DNA from 3 places in the Arthrobacter sp. CMU6 genome. Region 1 is predicted to be linked to each of the others. Evidence: predicted binding sites of a transcription regulator. Region 1 holds the regulator's gene; each other region holds the start of a gene.
The links. Region 1 encodes HrcA, which represses chaperone genes, less so after heat shock. Its sites were predicted from a motif close to TTNGCACTCGNNNNNNNCGAGTGCNAA; they were not measured.
Positions count from the first base shown of each region.

Region 1 (3,269 bases):
GCAGTCATGGGGATGTTCAGGGTCGCGTGGAGGTCATCGCCCTCGCGGACGTAGGTGGCGTCGTTGTTGACCCGGATTTCCACGTAGAGGTCGCCGGACGGGCCGCCCGCGGGGCCGGCTTCACCCTGACCGGAGAGCTGGATCCGCGTTCCGGTGGCAACGCCGGCCGGAACCTTGATGGTCAGGGACCGGCGGCTGCGGATGCGGCCCTGGCCGCTGCACTCGTTGCAAGGGTCCTTGATGACCGTGCCGAAGCCCTCGCAGGATCCGCAGGGTGCGGCGGTCATGACCTGGCCGAGGATGGAACGGACCGCCCGCTGCACCTGGCCGCTGCCGCCACAGATGTCGCAGCGTTCCGGGTGGCTTCCCTCGCGGCAGCAGGAGCCTTCACAGGTGGGGCAGGTGACGGCCGTGTCCACTTCCAGCTTCTTGTTGACGCCGAAGACAGCATCGCGGAGGTCGATCCGGACGCTGATAAGCGCGTCCTGGCCGCGGCGGACACGCGACGCGGGCCCGGACGTGCCGCCGGCGCCGAAGAAGGTGTCAAAGATGTCCTGGAACGCGAAGCCCTGGCCGGCGTAGCCGCCGCCGAAGCCGTTGTCGGTGCCGTTCTCGTTGCCCGTGGTGTCGTAGACCCTGCGCTTCTGCGGATCGGACAGCACCTCGTAAGCGTGGGTGACGGCCTTGAACCGTTCGGCGGCGTCGTCCCCGGGGTTGACGTCCGGGTGAAGCGAGCGGGCCAGCTTGCGGTAGGCCTTTTTGATCTCCTCGCCGGTGGCTTCCGGGGAGACTCCAAGAACGTCGTAGTGGCTGCTCAAAGTTCGTATCTCTTCCTGGTTGTACTGCCTGTGGTCAAAGAATGTCCGGGGCGTGCTGTCACGGGCCCAGAATCCTCGAAAGGTAGCGGGCCACCGCGCGCACGGCGGCCATGGTGGTGGGGTAGTCCATCCGGGTGGGGCCGAGGATGCCCACCTTGGCTGTGGCGTCGGGGCCGTAGCCGGTGGCCACAACCGACGCCTCGGCCAGCCCGTCGTAGGGGTTCTCCCGGCCGATGCTGACGGCCACGCCGCGAGGGTCCTGCGCCATGTCGCTCAGGAGCCGCAGCATCACCACCTGCTCCTCGAGGGCCTCCAGCACGGGTCCGATGCTGAGCGGGAAGTCAACATTGGACCGCGCCAGGTTGGCCGTTCCGGCAAGGACCATCCGGTCTTCCCGGCTGTTGTGGGCGAGGCCCTCAAGCCCTTTGCCGAGGGCCATGGCGACGGGGCGTTCGGCGGGAGTGCAGCCGGCCACGACGGCGGCCAGGTGCTGGGGCAGCATGGCCACCGGTGTTCCGGCCACACCGGTCAGGAACCGGGTGCGCAGTGCGGCGACCGTGTCGTCCGACAGGTCCTGCCCGGCGTCGACGACGCGCTGGTCAACCTTGCCGGAGTCGGCGATCAGCACGATCAGCACCTTCCGGGGCGCCAGCAGCACGAATTCAATGTGCCGCACCACGGCGCGGCTCAGGTGCGGGTACTGCACGACGGCGACCTGGTTGGTCAGCTGCGACAGGAGCCGGGCCGTCCGGTCCAGGACGTCGTCAAGATCCTCGGACCCCTCGAGCAGGGTCTGGATGGCGCGCTTCTCCGCCGGGGAGAGCGGCTTGACCGCCGAGATCTGGTCGACGAACAGGCGGTAACCCTTGTCCGTGGGAATCCTGCCCGCGCTGGTGTGCGGGGCGGTGATGAGGCCCTCGTCCTCCAGCGCCGCCATGTCGTTGCGGATGGTGGCGCTGGAAACGCCGAGGTGGTGTCGCTCCACCAGGGCCTTGGAGCCGACGGGTTCGCGGGAATGGACATAGTCCTCCACGATGGCGCGCAGCACCTCAAGCTTCCGTGGTTCGCTCACAGTCCACCTCCTTTTGGCCGTAACCGCGCGGGGCATTAATCCTGCCCGCAGACGCTGTGGTTAGCACTCGACATGCCTAAGTGCTAACAAGTCTAATATGAGTCGCCGCGTTGTTAGCATTGGTACCGCTCCGGGCGAAATTCCGGGCGCCTGTCCCCCGGCGGCATCCCCGCGGCCGGAGCGGCTCCTTCCGAGTGCAGAGCGGTGAACGAATGCAGTACCAGACCTGGGGCCCGCAGGAAATGGCAGCGCCCGCGAAGAACAGCCTTCCCGAGGTGCCGGTGGAGCGCGGCATGGTGCTCGAGGACGTCCAGTCCGGCTGGGTGGGTGCAGTAACCCGGGTGGAGAAGTCCGGCGGCATGCACCTGGTGGCGCTCGAAGACCGCCGCGGAAAGTCGCGGTCCTTCAAACTGGGCTTCGGATTCCTCCTGGAGGGGCAGCCGATCCGGCTGATGCCCCCGGCCCCCAAAGCGAAGCCCGCAGGGCAGGGCGCTGCACGGACGGCGTCGGGTTCGGTGCGGGTGGAAGGGCAGCGCGCGCAGGTCGCCAAGGCCAGCCGGATCTGGGTTGAAGGCAAGCATGACGCCGAACTCGTGGAAAAAGTCTGGGGTGACGATCTCCGGGTGGAGGGCATCGTCGTCGAACCCCTCCATGGCATCGACGACCTGGCGGCGGCCGTCGCCTCCTTCCGCCCCGGTCCCGGCCGTCGGCTGGGCGTTCTGGTGGACCACCTGGTCCCCGATTCCAAGGAGTCCAGGATCGCCGACGCCGTGATGGCGTCCCCCGGCGCCGCCGGGAACGTGCTGATCGTGGGCCACCCCTACGTCGACGTCTGGCAGGCGATCCGGCCCTCCGTACTGGGCATCCCGCAGTGGCCTGTGGTGCCGCGCGGCACTGACTGGAAAACCGGCATCCTGACGGCCTTCGGCTGGCCGCACGAGACGAAGGAAGACATCGGCCTCGGCTGGCAGAAACTCCTCGGCGCCGTGCGCACCTACGCTGACCTGGAGCCGGCCCTCCTGGGCCGGGTGGAAGAGGTCATCGATTTCCTAACAGTTCCGTAGCTCCGGTCCCGCGATTGGGCGTTGAGCCCGCGATTGCCCTACGGGCCGGTATCCTTGGTACGGCGCCACCGCACCGCGGGCCCGGCGCCACCATCGCACCAACGCAAGCTAAAGGAAGACACCGTGGCAGAAGACGCTCGCGACCGCAGGGACACACAGTCCGGCCAGGACCTGCCCCAGTACCATGGGGTTCCGGCCAACGCGCTTCCGCTGACCGCCAGCGAGGACCGGCAGTGGGCCACCCTCGCGCACTTCGGCGGCATCCTCGGCTGTGTTCCGGCACTGCTGATTTACTTGATCTTCCGTGACCGCGGC
Region 1 is NZ_JBNHFL010000012.1:33,865-37,133, forward strand. Features, by position in the region: gene dnaJ (molecular chaperone DnaJ) at 1-818, opposite strand, end outside; gene hrcA (heat-inducible transcriptional repressor HrcA) at 877-1,890, opposite strand; gene AC5RWD_RS10310 (DUF3097 domain-containing protein) at 2,103-2,954, shown strand; gene AC5RWD_RS10315 (DUF4870 domain-containing protein) at 3,078-3,269, shown strand, end outside.

Region 2 (3,269 bases), on a different contig from region 1:
CGCCTGTGCGTTCAGGGACCTGACCATCTGGCGGTAGTCGGGCAGAGCCCCGCCCGCGATCGGATTCGAGGCCTCCCAGGGCGCCAGCCAGTCGCTGTTGCGGGAACGGACCTCAGTCCACTCTTTCCGGTCCCGGTACCTGATGGGCCGCAGGACAATGTCCCCGCACTCCAGCGTGACCGGCCAGATGTGGCTGACCCTCATGAAAGGCTACTCGGACAGACGGCTGGCAATTTCCGGAAGCCAGGCACGCAGGCCAGGTCCGAGGTCTTCGCTGTCGATGGCCAGCTCCACGCAGGCCTTGAGGTAGCTGAGCTTGTCCCCGGTGTCGTAACGGCGGCCACGGAAGACGACGCCATACACACCGCCGCCTTCGCCGTCCCTGCTGGCCAGCTCCTGCAGGGCGTCCGTCAGCTGGATCTCGCCGCCGCGGCCGGGTTCGGTCTTTTCCAGCACATCGAACACATCGGGGTGGAGCACGTACCGGCCGATGACAGCCAGGTTGGAGGGCGCCTCGTCGACGTCCGGCTTCTCCACCAGCTTGTTGATGCGGACGAAACCCTCGCCATCAATCTCGGAGATATCCGCGCAGCCGTAGGCGCTGATCTGGGACGGTTCCACCTCGATGAGCGCCACCACGGATCCGCCGGTCTTGGCCTGCACCTCAATCATGGTGCTCAGAAGTTCATCGCGGGCATCGATCAGGTCATCGCCGAGGAGAACGGCGAACGGCTCGTAGCCCACGTGCTGGCGCGCACGCAGCACCGCGTGGCCAAGGCCCTTGGGGTCTCCCTGGCGCACATAGTGGATGTCACCGAGGTTGCTCGCGGCCTGGATGGATTCCAGCTTTGCGGTGTCGCCCTTGGCCTCCAGCGTCGCTTCCAGGGCCGGGACGCGGTCGAAGTGGTCCTCGAGCGCGCGCTTGTTGCGTCCCGTGATCATCAGGACGTCGCTAAGGCCCACCTTGACGGCCTCCTCGACGACGTACTGGATGGCCGGCTTGTCAACCACCGGCAGCATTTCCTTGGGCATGGCCTTGGTGGCAGGCAGGAACCTGGTGCCGAGCCCAGCAGCGGGGATTACGGCCTTGCGGACTGAACAATTAGTGGAAGTCACTGGTCTAATCTATCCGAGGGAACATTCATACGGTAAATGCTTCCGGGAGTGGCCCGGCCGCCTGCCGCTGCGACAAAGGATGACATCCATGCCAACAGGGACCATGCCGTCGAAGGACGGGATCCGTTCGCGGCACCGGCAGATCCGGGCCACGATGACAGCAACGGACCTTGCAATGGCCGGCGACGGCATCGCCACCCATGGGCTGCCCTGGGCCGAAGCCATCGCTGCGGGCAGGCCGGCCACGTTCACTGCCTATCTCGGCGTCGACTTCGAACCGCCAACACTTCCCCTGCTGCATGCGCTGCATGAGGCCGGCCACAGCATCCTGCTCCCTGTCTGCGAACCGGACCGGGAGCTCAGCTGGGTTTTCTGGACCCCCGACAGCGAGTTCATCCGCAGCAGGTACGCGCCCATCCAGGAACCCGCGGGTGAGCGACACGGCCTGGATACGGTGCGGACAGCGGCCGGAATGTTCATGCCGGCGACGGCGGTTGACCGCAGCGGCAACAGGATCGGACAGGGCGGCGGCTACTACGACAAGTTCCTGGCTGCAGCCAACGCCGGCGGCCTGCACCTTCCGAAGGCCGCCATCATCTACGACTCCGAACTCCTGCCGGCCCAGTCAATCCCGGCTGAGGACTTCGACCGCCCAGTCGAGGCAGTGCTGATGCCCTCCGGGCTGGTAGCCTTCGCGTGACCGCGCCCGAGCGGGGTGATAGAATTGGCACTCAGGCCCTGCGACTGCTAATGGAGGCATTTCCGCCGCGGTGATCCGTTGAGGAGAATCCGGGAAATGAAGCCAGGCAGCACGGGACCTGTCGTTTGTCCAAGAGGAGGATCTACAGTGCCCACGTATGCCTATGCCTGCAAGGATTGCAGCCATGCCTTCGACATCGTGCAGTCTTTCACCGACAGCACTCTGACGTCCTGCCCCGAATGCCAGGGCACGCTCCGCAAGAAGTTCAACAGCGTGGGCGTGGTCTTCAAGGGCTCGGGCTTCTACCGGACTGATTCGCGCGATTCCAAGGGCAGCACCGTCTCGCCCTCCCCCGCTGCGTCAGCGCCGGCCGCCCCGGCTGCCTCCTCTTCGTCTGCATCTTCCGCTGCCCCGGCGGCGGCAGCCGCGAGCTAGGCGAGTTCCTGCGGCACCTGCCGCCTTCAGGCTCAGAGAGTCCGGCCGGGATTACCCCGCCGGACTCTCGCGCTTCCATTAGGTACCCCTCCGGCGCGCCTGCCGGTGCGCGCTTGCACGTCAGTCTTCAGATGCGCCTCGAAGCGCTTTTCCACATACGGCTAGTGCCACCTGTCATGAGCCGACGGGTGGCCCGTAGCGTGGCGGCATGCCAGCTACCGGAATATTCCCTGCAAGGGCATCCCGCCCGGCCCTTCGCCCCGGCCGCGCCCACGCATTGCCCGGTTCTGCCGCCCGCCCGCGTCCGCCCGGACGGCGCTTCGCGGGATGGCTGAACCGTAACCGCCGTCTTGCCGTGGCACTCCTGCTCTGCGCAGCCGCGGGAATCGCCGTCCACCAGCTCACTCCTGCCCCTGCCCAGACCGTGAACGTTCTGGCCGCGGCCCGTGACCTTCCAGCCGGAGCGAGTCTGGCCAGGAGCGACGTCAGTTCCGTCAGCGTTCCGCCGGCCCTGGTGCCTGACGGGACTTTCGCTGACAGCTCCGGAGTGGACGGCAGGCAGCTGGCAGCGCCGCTCCGCAAGGGCCAGCTCCTCACCAACGCGCAGTTGGTGGGGCCGGGCCTGCTGACGGGAGCGCCGCCCGGGTCCGCGGCGGTGCCGCTGCGGATGGCAGATCCGTCGTCCATCCAACTGGTGTCCCCCGGGCAACTGGTGAACGTCGTTCTGACAAGCGGCAACGGCTACGAGCAGGCATCAGCCTCGAAGGTCCTTGCCAAGTCGGTGCCCGTCCTGTGGACCTCCGGCCGGGAAGGGCAGGGCGGCCAGTGGCTTGCCGCCGGGGATTCTGACGGGCTGCTGGTCGTTGCTGCCACTCCTGCCCAGGCCAGTGCCTTGGCGGGCGCGTCAACCCAGGGAAAGCTGTTTTTTGTCCTGGTGGGATCCGGTGCCGGGTGAGCAGGCCCGTGCAAAACACCAGACCCGTGCGAGTCCTCAGGTGCGAGTCCTCAGACCGGTGCG
Region 2 is NZ_JBNHFL010000004.1:171,526-174,794, forward strand. Features, by position in the region: gene AC5RWD_RS04380 (GNAT family N-acetyltransferase) at 1-204, opposite strand, end outside; gene galU (UTP--glucose-1-phosphate uridylyltransferase GalU) at 211-1,116, opposite strand; gene AC5RWD_RS04390 (5-formyltetrahydrofolate cyclo-ligase) at 1,205-1,816, shown strand; gene AC5RWD_RS04395 (FmdB family zinc ribbon protein) at 1,964-2,251, shown strand; gene cpaB (Flp pilus assembly protein CpaB) at 2,460-3,206, shown strand.
Region 2: the regulator HrcA is predicted to act here: its motif matches at 1,841-1,867, upstream of AC5RWD_RS04395 (FmdB family zinc ribbon protein).

Region 3 (3,269 bases), on a different contig from region 1:
TGCGCAGGGCGGCGCGGGTGACCTTGACGGGGTCGATGACGCCCGCCGCGATCAGGTCCTCGTACTCGCCGGACTTGGCGTTGAAGCCGTGGTTGTTGTCCTGCTCGGCAACCCGGGCGGCCACAACGTAGCCGTCGTGGCCGGCGTTCTGGGCGATCCAGCGCAGCGGCTGGACCAGTGCACGGCGGACGATGCCGACGGCAGCAGCCGCGTCACCTTCGAGTGCCGTGACAGCGGGGTCCTCGTCCAGTGCCTTCAGTGCGTGGATCAGGGCGGAACCGCCGCCGGCCACGATGCCTTCTTCGAGGGCGGCACGGGTGGAGGACACTGCATCTTCGATGCGGTGCTTCTTTTCCTTCAGCTCAACCTCGGTGGCTGCGCCGACCTTGATCACGCCGATGCCGCCGGCCAGCTTGGCCAGGCGTTCCTGCAGCTTTTCCCGGTCCCAGTCGGAGTCGGTCCGGGTCAGCTCGGCACGCAGCTGGGCAACACGTGCAGCGACGTCCTCGGCGGAACCAGCGCCGTCAACGATGGTGGTGTTGTCCTTGGTCACCGTGATGCGGCGGGCGGTACCCAGCACCTCGAGGCCCACGGAGTCCAGGCTCAGGCCCAGCTCGGGGGACACAACCTGGGCGCCGGTCAGCGTGGCGATGTCCTGCAGCATGGCCTTGCGGCGGTCGCCGAAGCCCGGAGCCTTGACGGCAACCACGTTCAGGGTGCCGCGGATGCGGTTGACGATCAGCGTGGACAGGGCCTCGCCGTCGACGTCCTCGGCGATGATGAACAGCGGCTTGGAGCTCTGCAGCGCCTTTTCCAGCAGCGGCAGGAATTCCTGCACCGAGGAGATCTTGCCCTGGTTGATCAGGATGAGGGCGTCCTCGAGGACGGCTTCCTGGCGCTCGGTGTCCGTGATGAAGTACGGGGACAGGTAGCCCTTGTCGAACTGCATGCCTTCGGTGAGGGCCAGTTCGGTCTGCGTGGTGGAGGACTCCTCGATGGTGATCACACCATCCTTGCCCACCTTGCCGAATGCCTCGGCGAGCAGCTCGCCCACCTCGTCGCTCTGGGCGGAGATGGCGGCAACGTTGGCCACCTGGGTGCCCTCGACGGGACGGGCGTTCTCCAGCAGGCGTGCTGCGATGGCCTCGACGGAGACCTCGATGCCGCGCTTGATCTGGCCCGGAGCGGCGCCGGCGGCAACGTTGCGCAGGCCTTCCTTGACCAGTGCCTGGGCAAGCACGGTAGCCGTGGTGGTGCCGTCACCGGCGACGTCGTTCGTCTTGGTGGCGACTTCCTTGGCCAGCTGGGCGCCAAGGTTCTCGTACGGGTCGTCCAGCTCGATTTCCCGGGCGATGGTGACGCCGTCGTTGGTGATGGTGGGGGCGCCCCACTTCTTGTCCAGCACGACGTTGCGGCCGCGGGGACCAAGCGTCACCTTAACCGTGTTGGCGAGCTTGTCGATGCCGGCTTCAAGCGACCGGCGGGCAGCGTCATTAAACGCAAGCTGCTTTGCCATGGTTTGTCCTTTCAAGACAGAACCCCGTGCAGCCGACCGGTCAGACACAAATCAGACGCGGAAGGCGGCACGGGGATCCAGAGAGTTACTTAACGACGATCGCCAGAACGTCGCGGGCGGAGAGCACGAGGTACTCGGTGCCGCCGGTCTTGACTTCAGTTCCGCCGTACTTGGAGTAGATGACGACGTCGCCAACGGCTACGTCGACCGGTACGCGGTTGCCGTCTTCGAAGCGGCCGGGGCCTACTGCAACAACTTCGCCTTCTTGCGGCTTCTCCTGCGCGGAGTCCGGGATGACCAGGCCGGAAGCCGTGGTCTGCTCGGCTTCGAGCGGGCGGACAACAATACGATCCTCAAGAGGCTTAATAGAGACCGACACTCGGACCTCTCCTTTTCGTCAAAATTCATGGACAGTAAAACTGTTGCGCCGTGGCGGCATACCGTCGTCGCGGTGCCGGCAGCAGCCAGGCTGGCAGCTCTTCGTGTGTTAGCACCCTCCTAGGGAGAGTGCTAATGATGACTCTATGTAAGGGGTTAGCACTCGGTCAAGGTGAGTGCCAGAAATTCATCTGCCGTAACCCGCGCAGACCCGTCGTTCAGCGCCCGGCGAGGTCGTCGAACCCCAGGTCCTCGCCGCCGTCGGCGTCTTTGTCTCCGGCCTTCCGCTGTTCGCGGACAAGCACGACGGCGGCCGCCGCCGCGGTCACGATCGACACGATGAGCACCACGATCCCGCCAACACGCGCGCCCAGGTACAGGTCCCGGATCTGCCGGGCTTCTTCGGTGGCGTCGCTGATGTTTTTGCCGCCCACCGAGTAGACGGTGGCATTGAAGGAGTCCAGCAGGAAGATAATCACCAGCAGGACCAAGCAGACGACGGCAGCCACGGCTCCGGCGATCAGTGCGGACCGTGCATACCGGACCAGGCGGCTATGCTCCGCCGGGCCGGGGTTGGTGCTTTCGGGCTGACCGGGGGTGGGCGTTTCGCTGGATTCCATTCAGACCACCCTATCGGGAAGAGCTTGGGCGGCCGCTCCACTAGGCTTGATCCCATGTCTGAAGCACCGCAGGACCAGATCGCCCCGCTCCTCACAGAAGAAGGATGGGAGCTGCTGGCCTCGCTCGGACCCTACCGGGAGGACGATTCCTTCGCCCTCAGCTCGAGCCTCCGCAAGTCCGGCCACTCCCCCGAACTCGTGTCCGCCGTGCTCACGCAGTCACGGCTCCGGACCAGGGCCGAGGCCAAGTTTGGCGAGTTTGCCCAGCAGATGCTGTTCACGCAGGCCGGCCTGGAGCAGGCCACCCGGCTCAACGTCGCGGCCCGGCACGCCCAGCGCTTTGCCCAGGCGGGCGTCCGCCACGTTGCCGATCTGGGCTGCGGCCTCGGCGCGGATGCCATGGCCCTGGCGTCGCTGGACATCGCCGTGACCGCCGTGGAGGTCGACGAGACCACGGCCGCCTGCGCCACGATCAACCTCATTCCCTTTCCGCACGCCACGGTGGTCCATTCGGATGCCACGTCGGTGGAGCTGGCGGACGGGGCGGGCGTCTGGCTGGATCCCGCCCGGCGCACCACCACCACATCCGGCACCAAGCGGATCTGGGACCCCGAGGCGTTCTCCCCGCCGCTGTCCTTCGTCGAATCGCTAGCCGCCGCGGGGCGCGCCGTCGGCGTCAAGATGGGGCCCGGCATGCCGCACGATTCCGTGCCTGCCGGCTGCGAGGCGCAGTGGGTCTCGGTGGGCGGCGACGT
Region 3 is NZ_JBNHFL010000004.1:194,857-198,125, forward strand. Features, by position in the region: gene groL (chaperonin GroEL) at 1-1,516, opposite strand, end outside; gene groES (co-chaperone GroES) at 1,602-1,895, opposite strand; gene AC5RWD_RS04485 (hypothetical protein) at 2,113-2,514, opposite strand; gene AC5RWD_RS04490 (THUMP-like domain-containing protein) at 2,569-3,269, shown strand, end outside.
Region 3: the regulator HrcA is predicted to act here: its motif matches at 2,051-2,077, upstream of groES (co-chaperone GroES).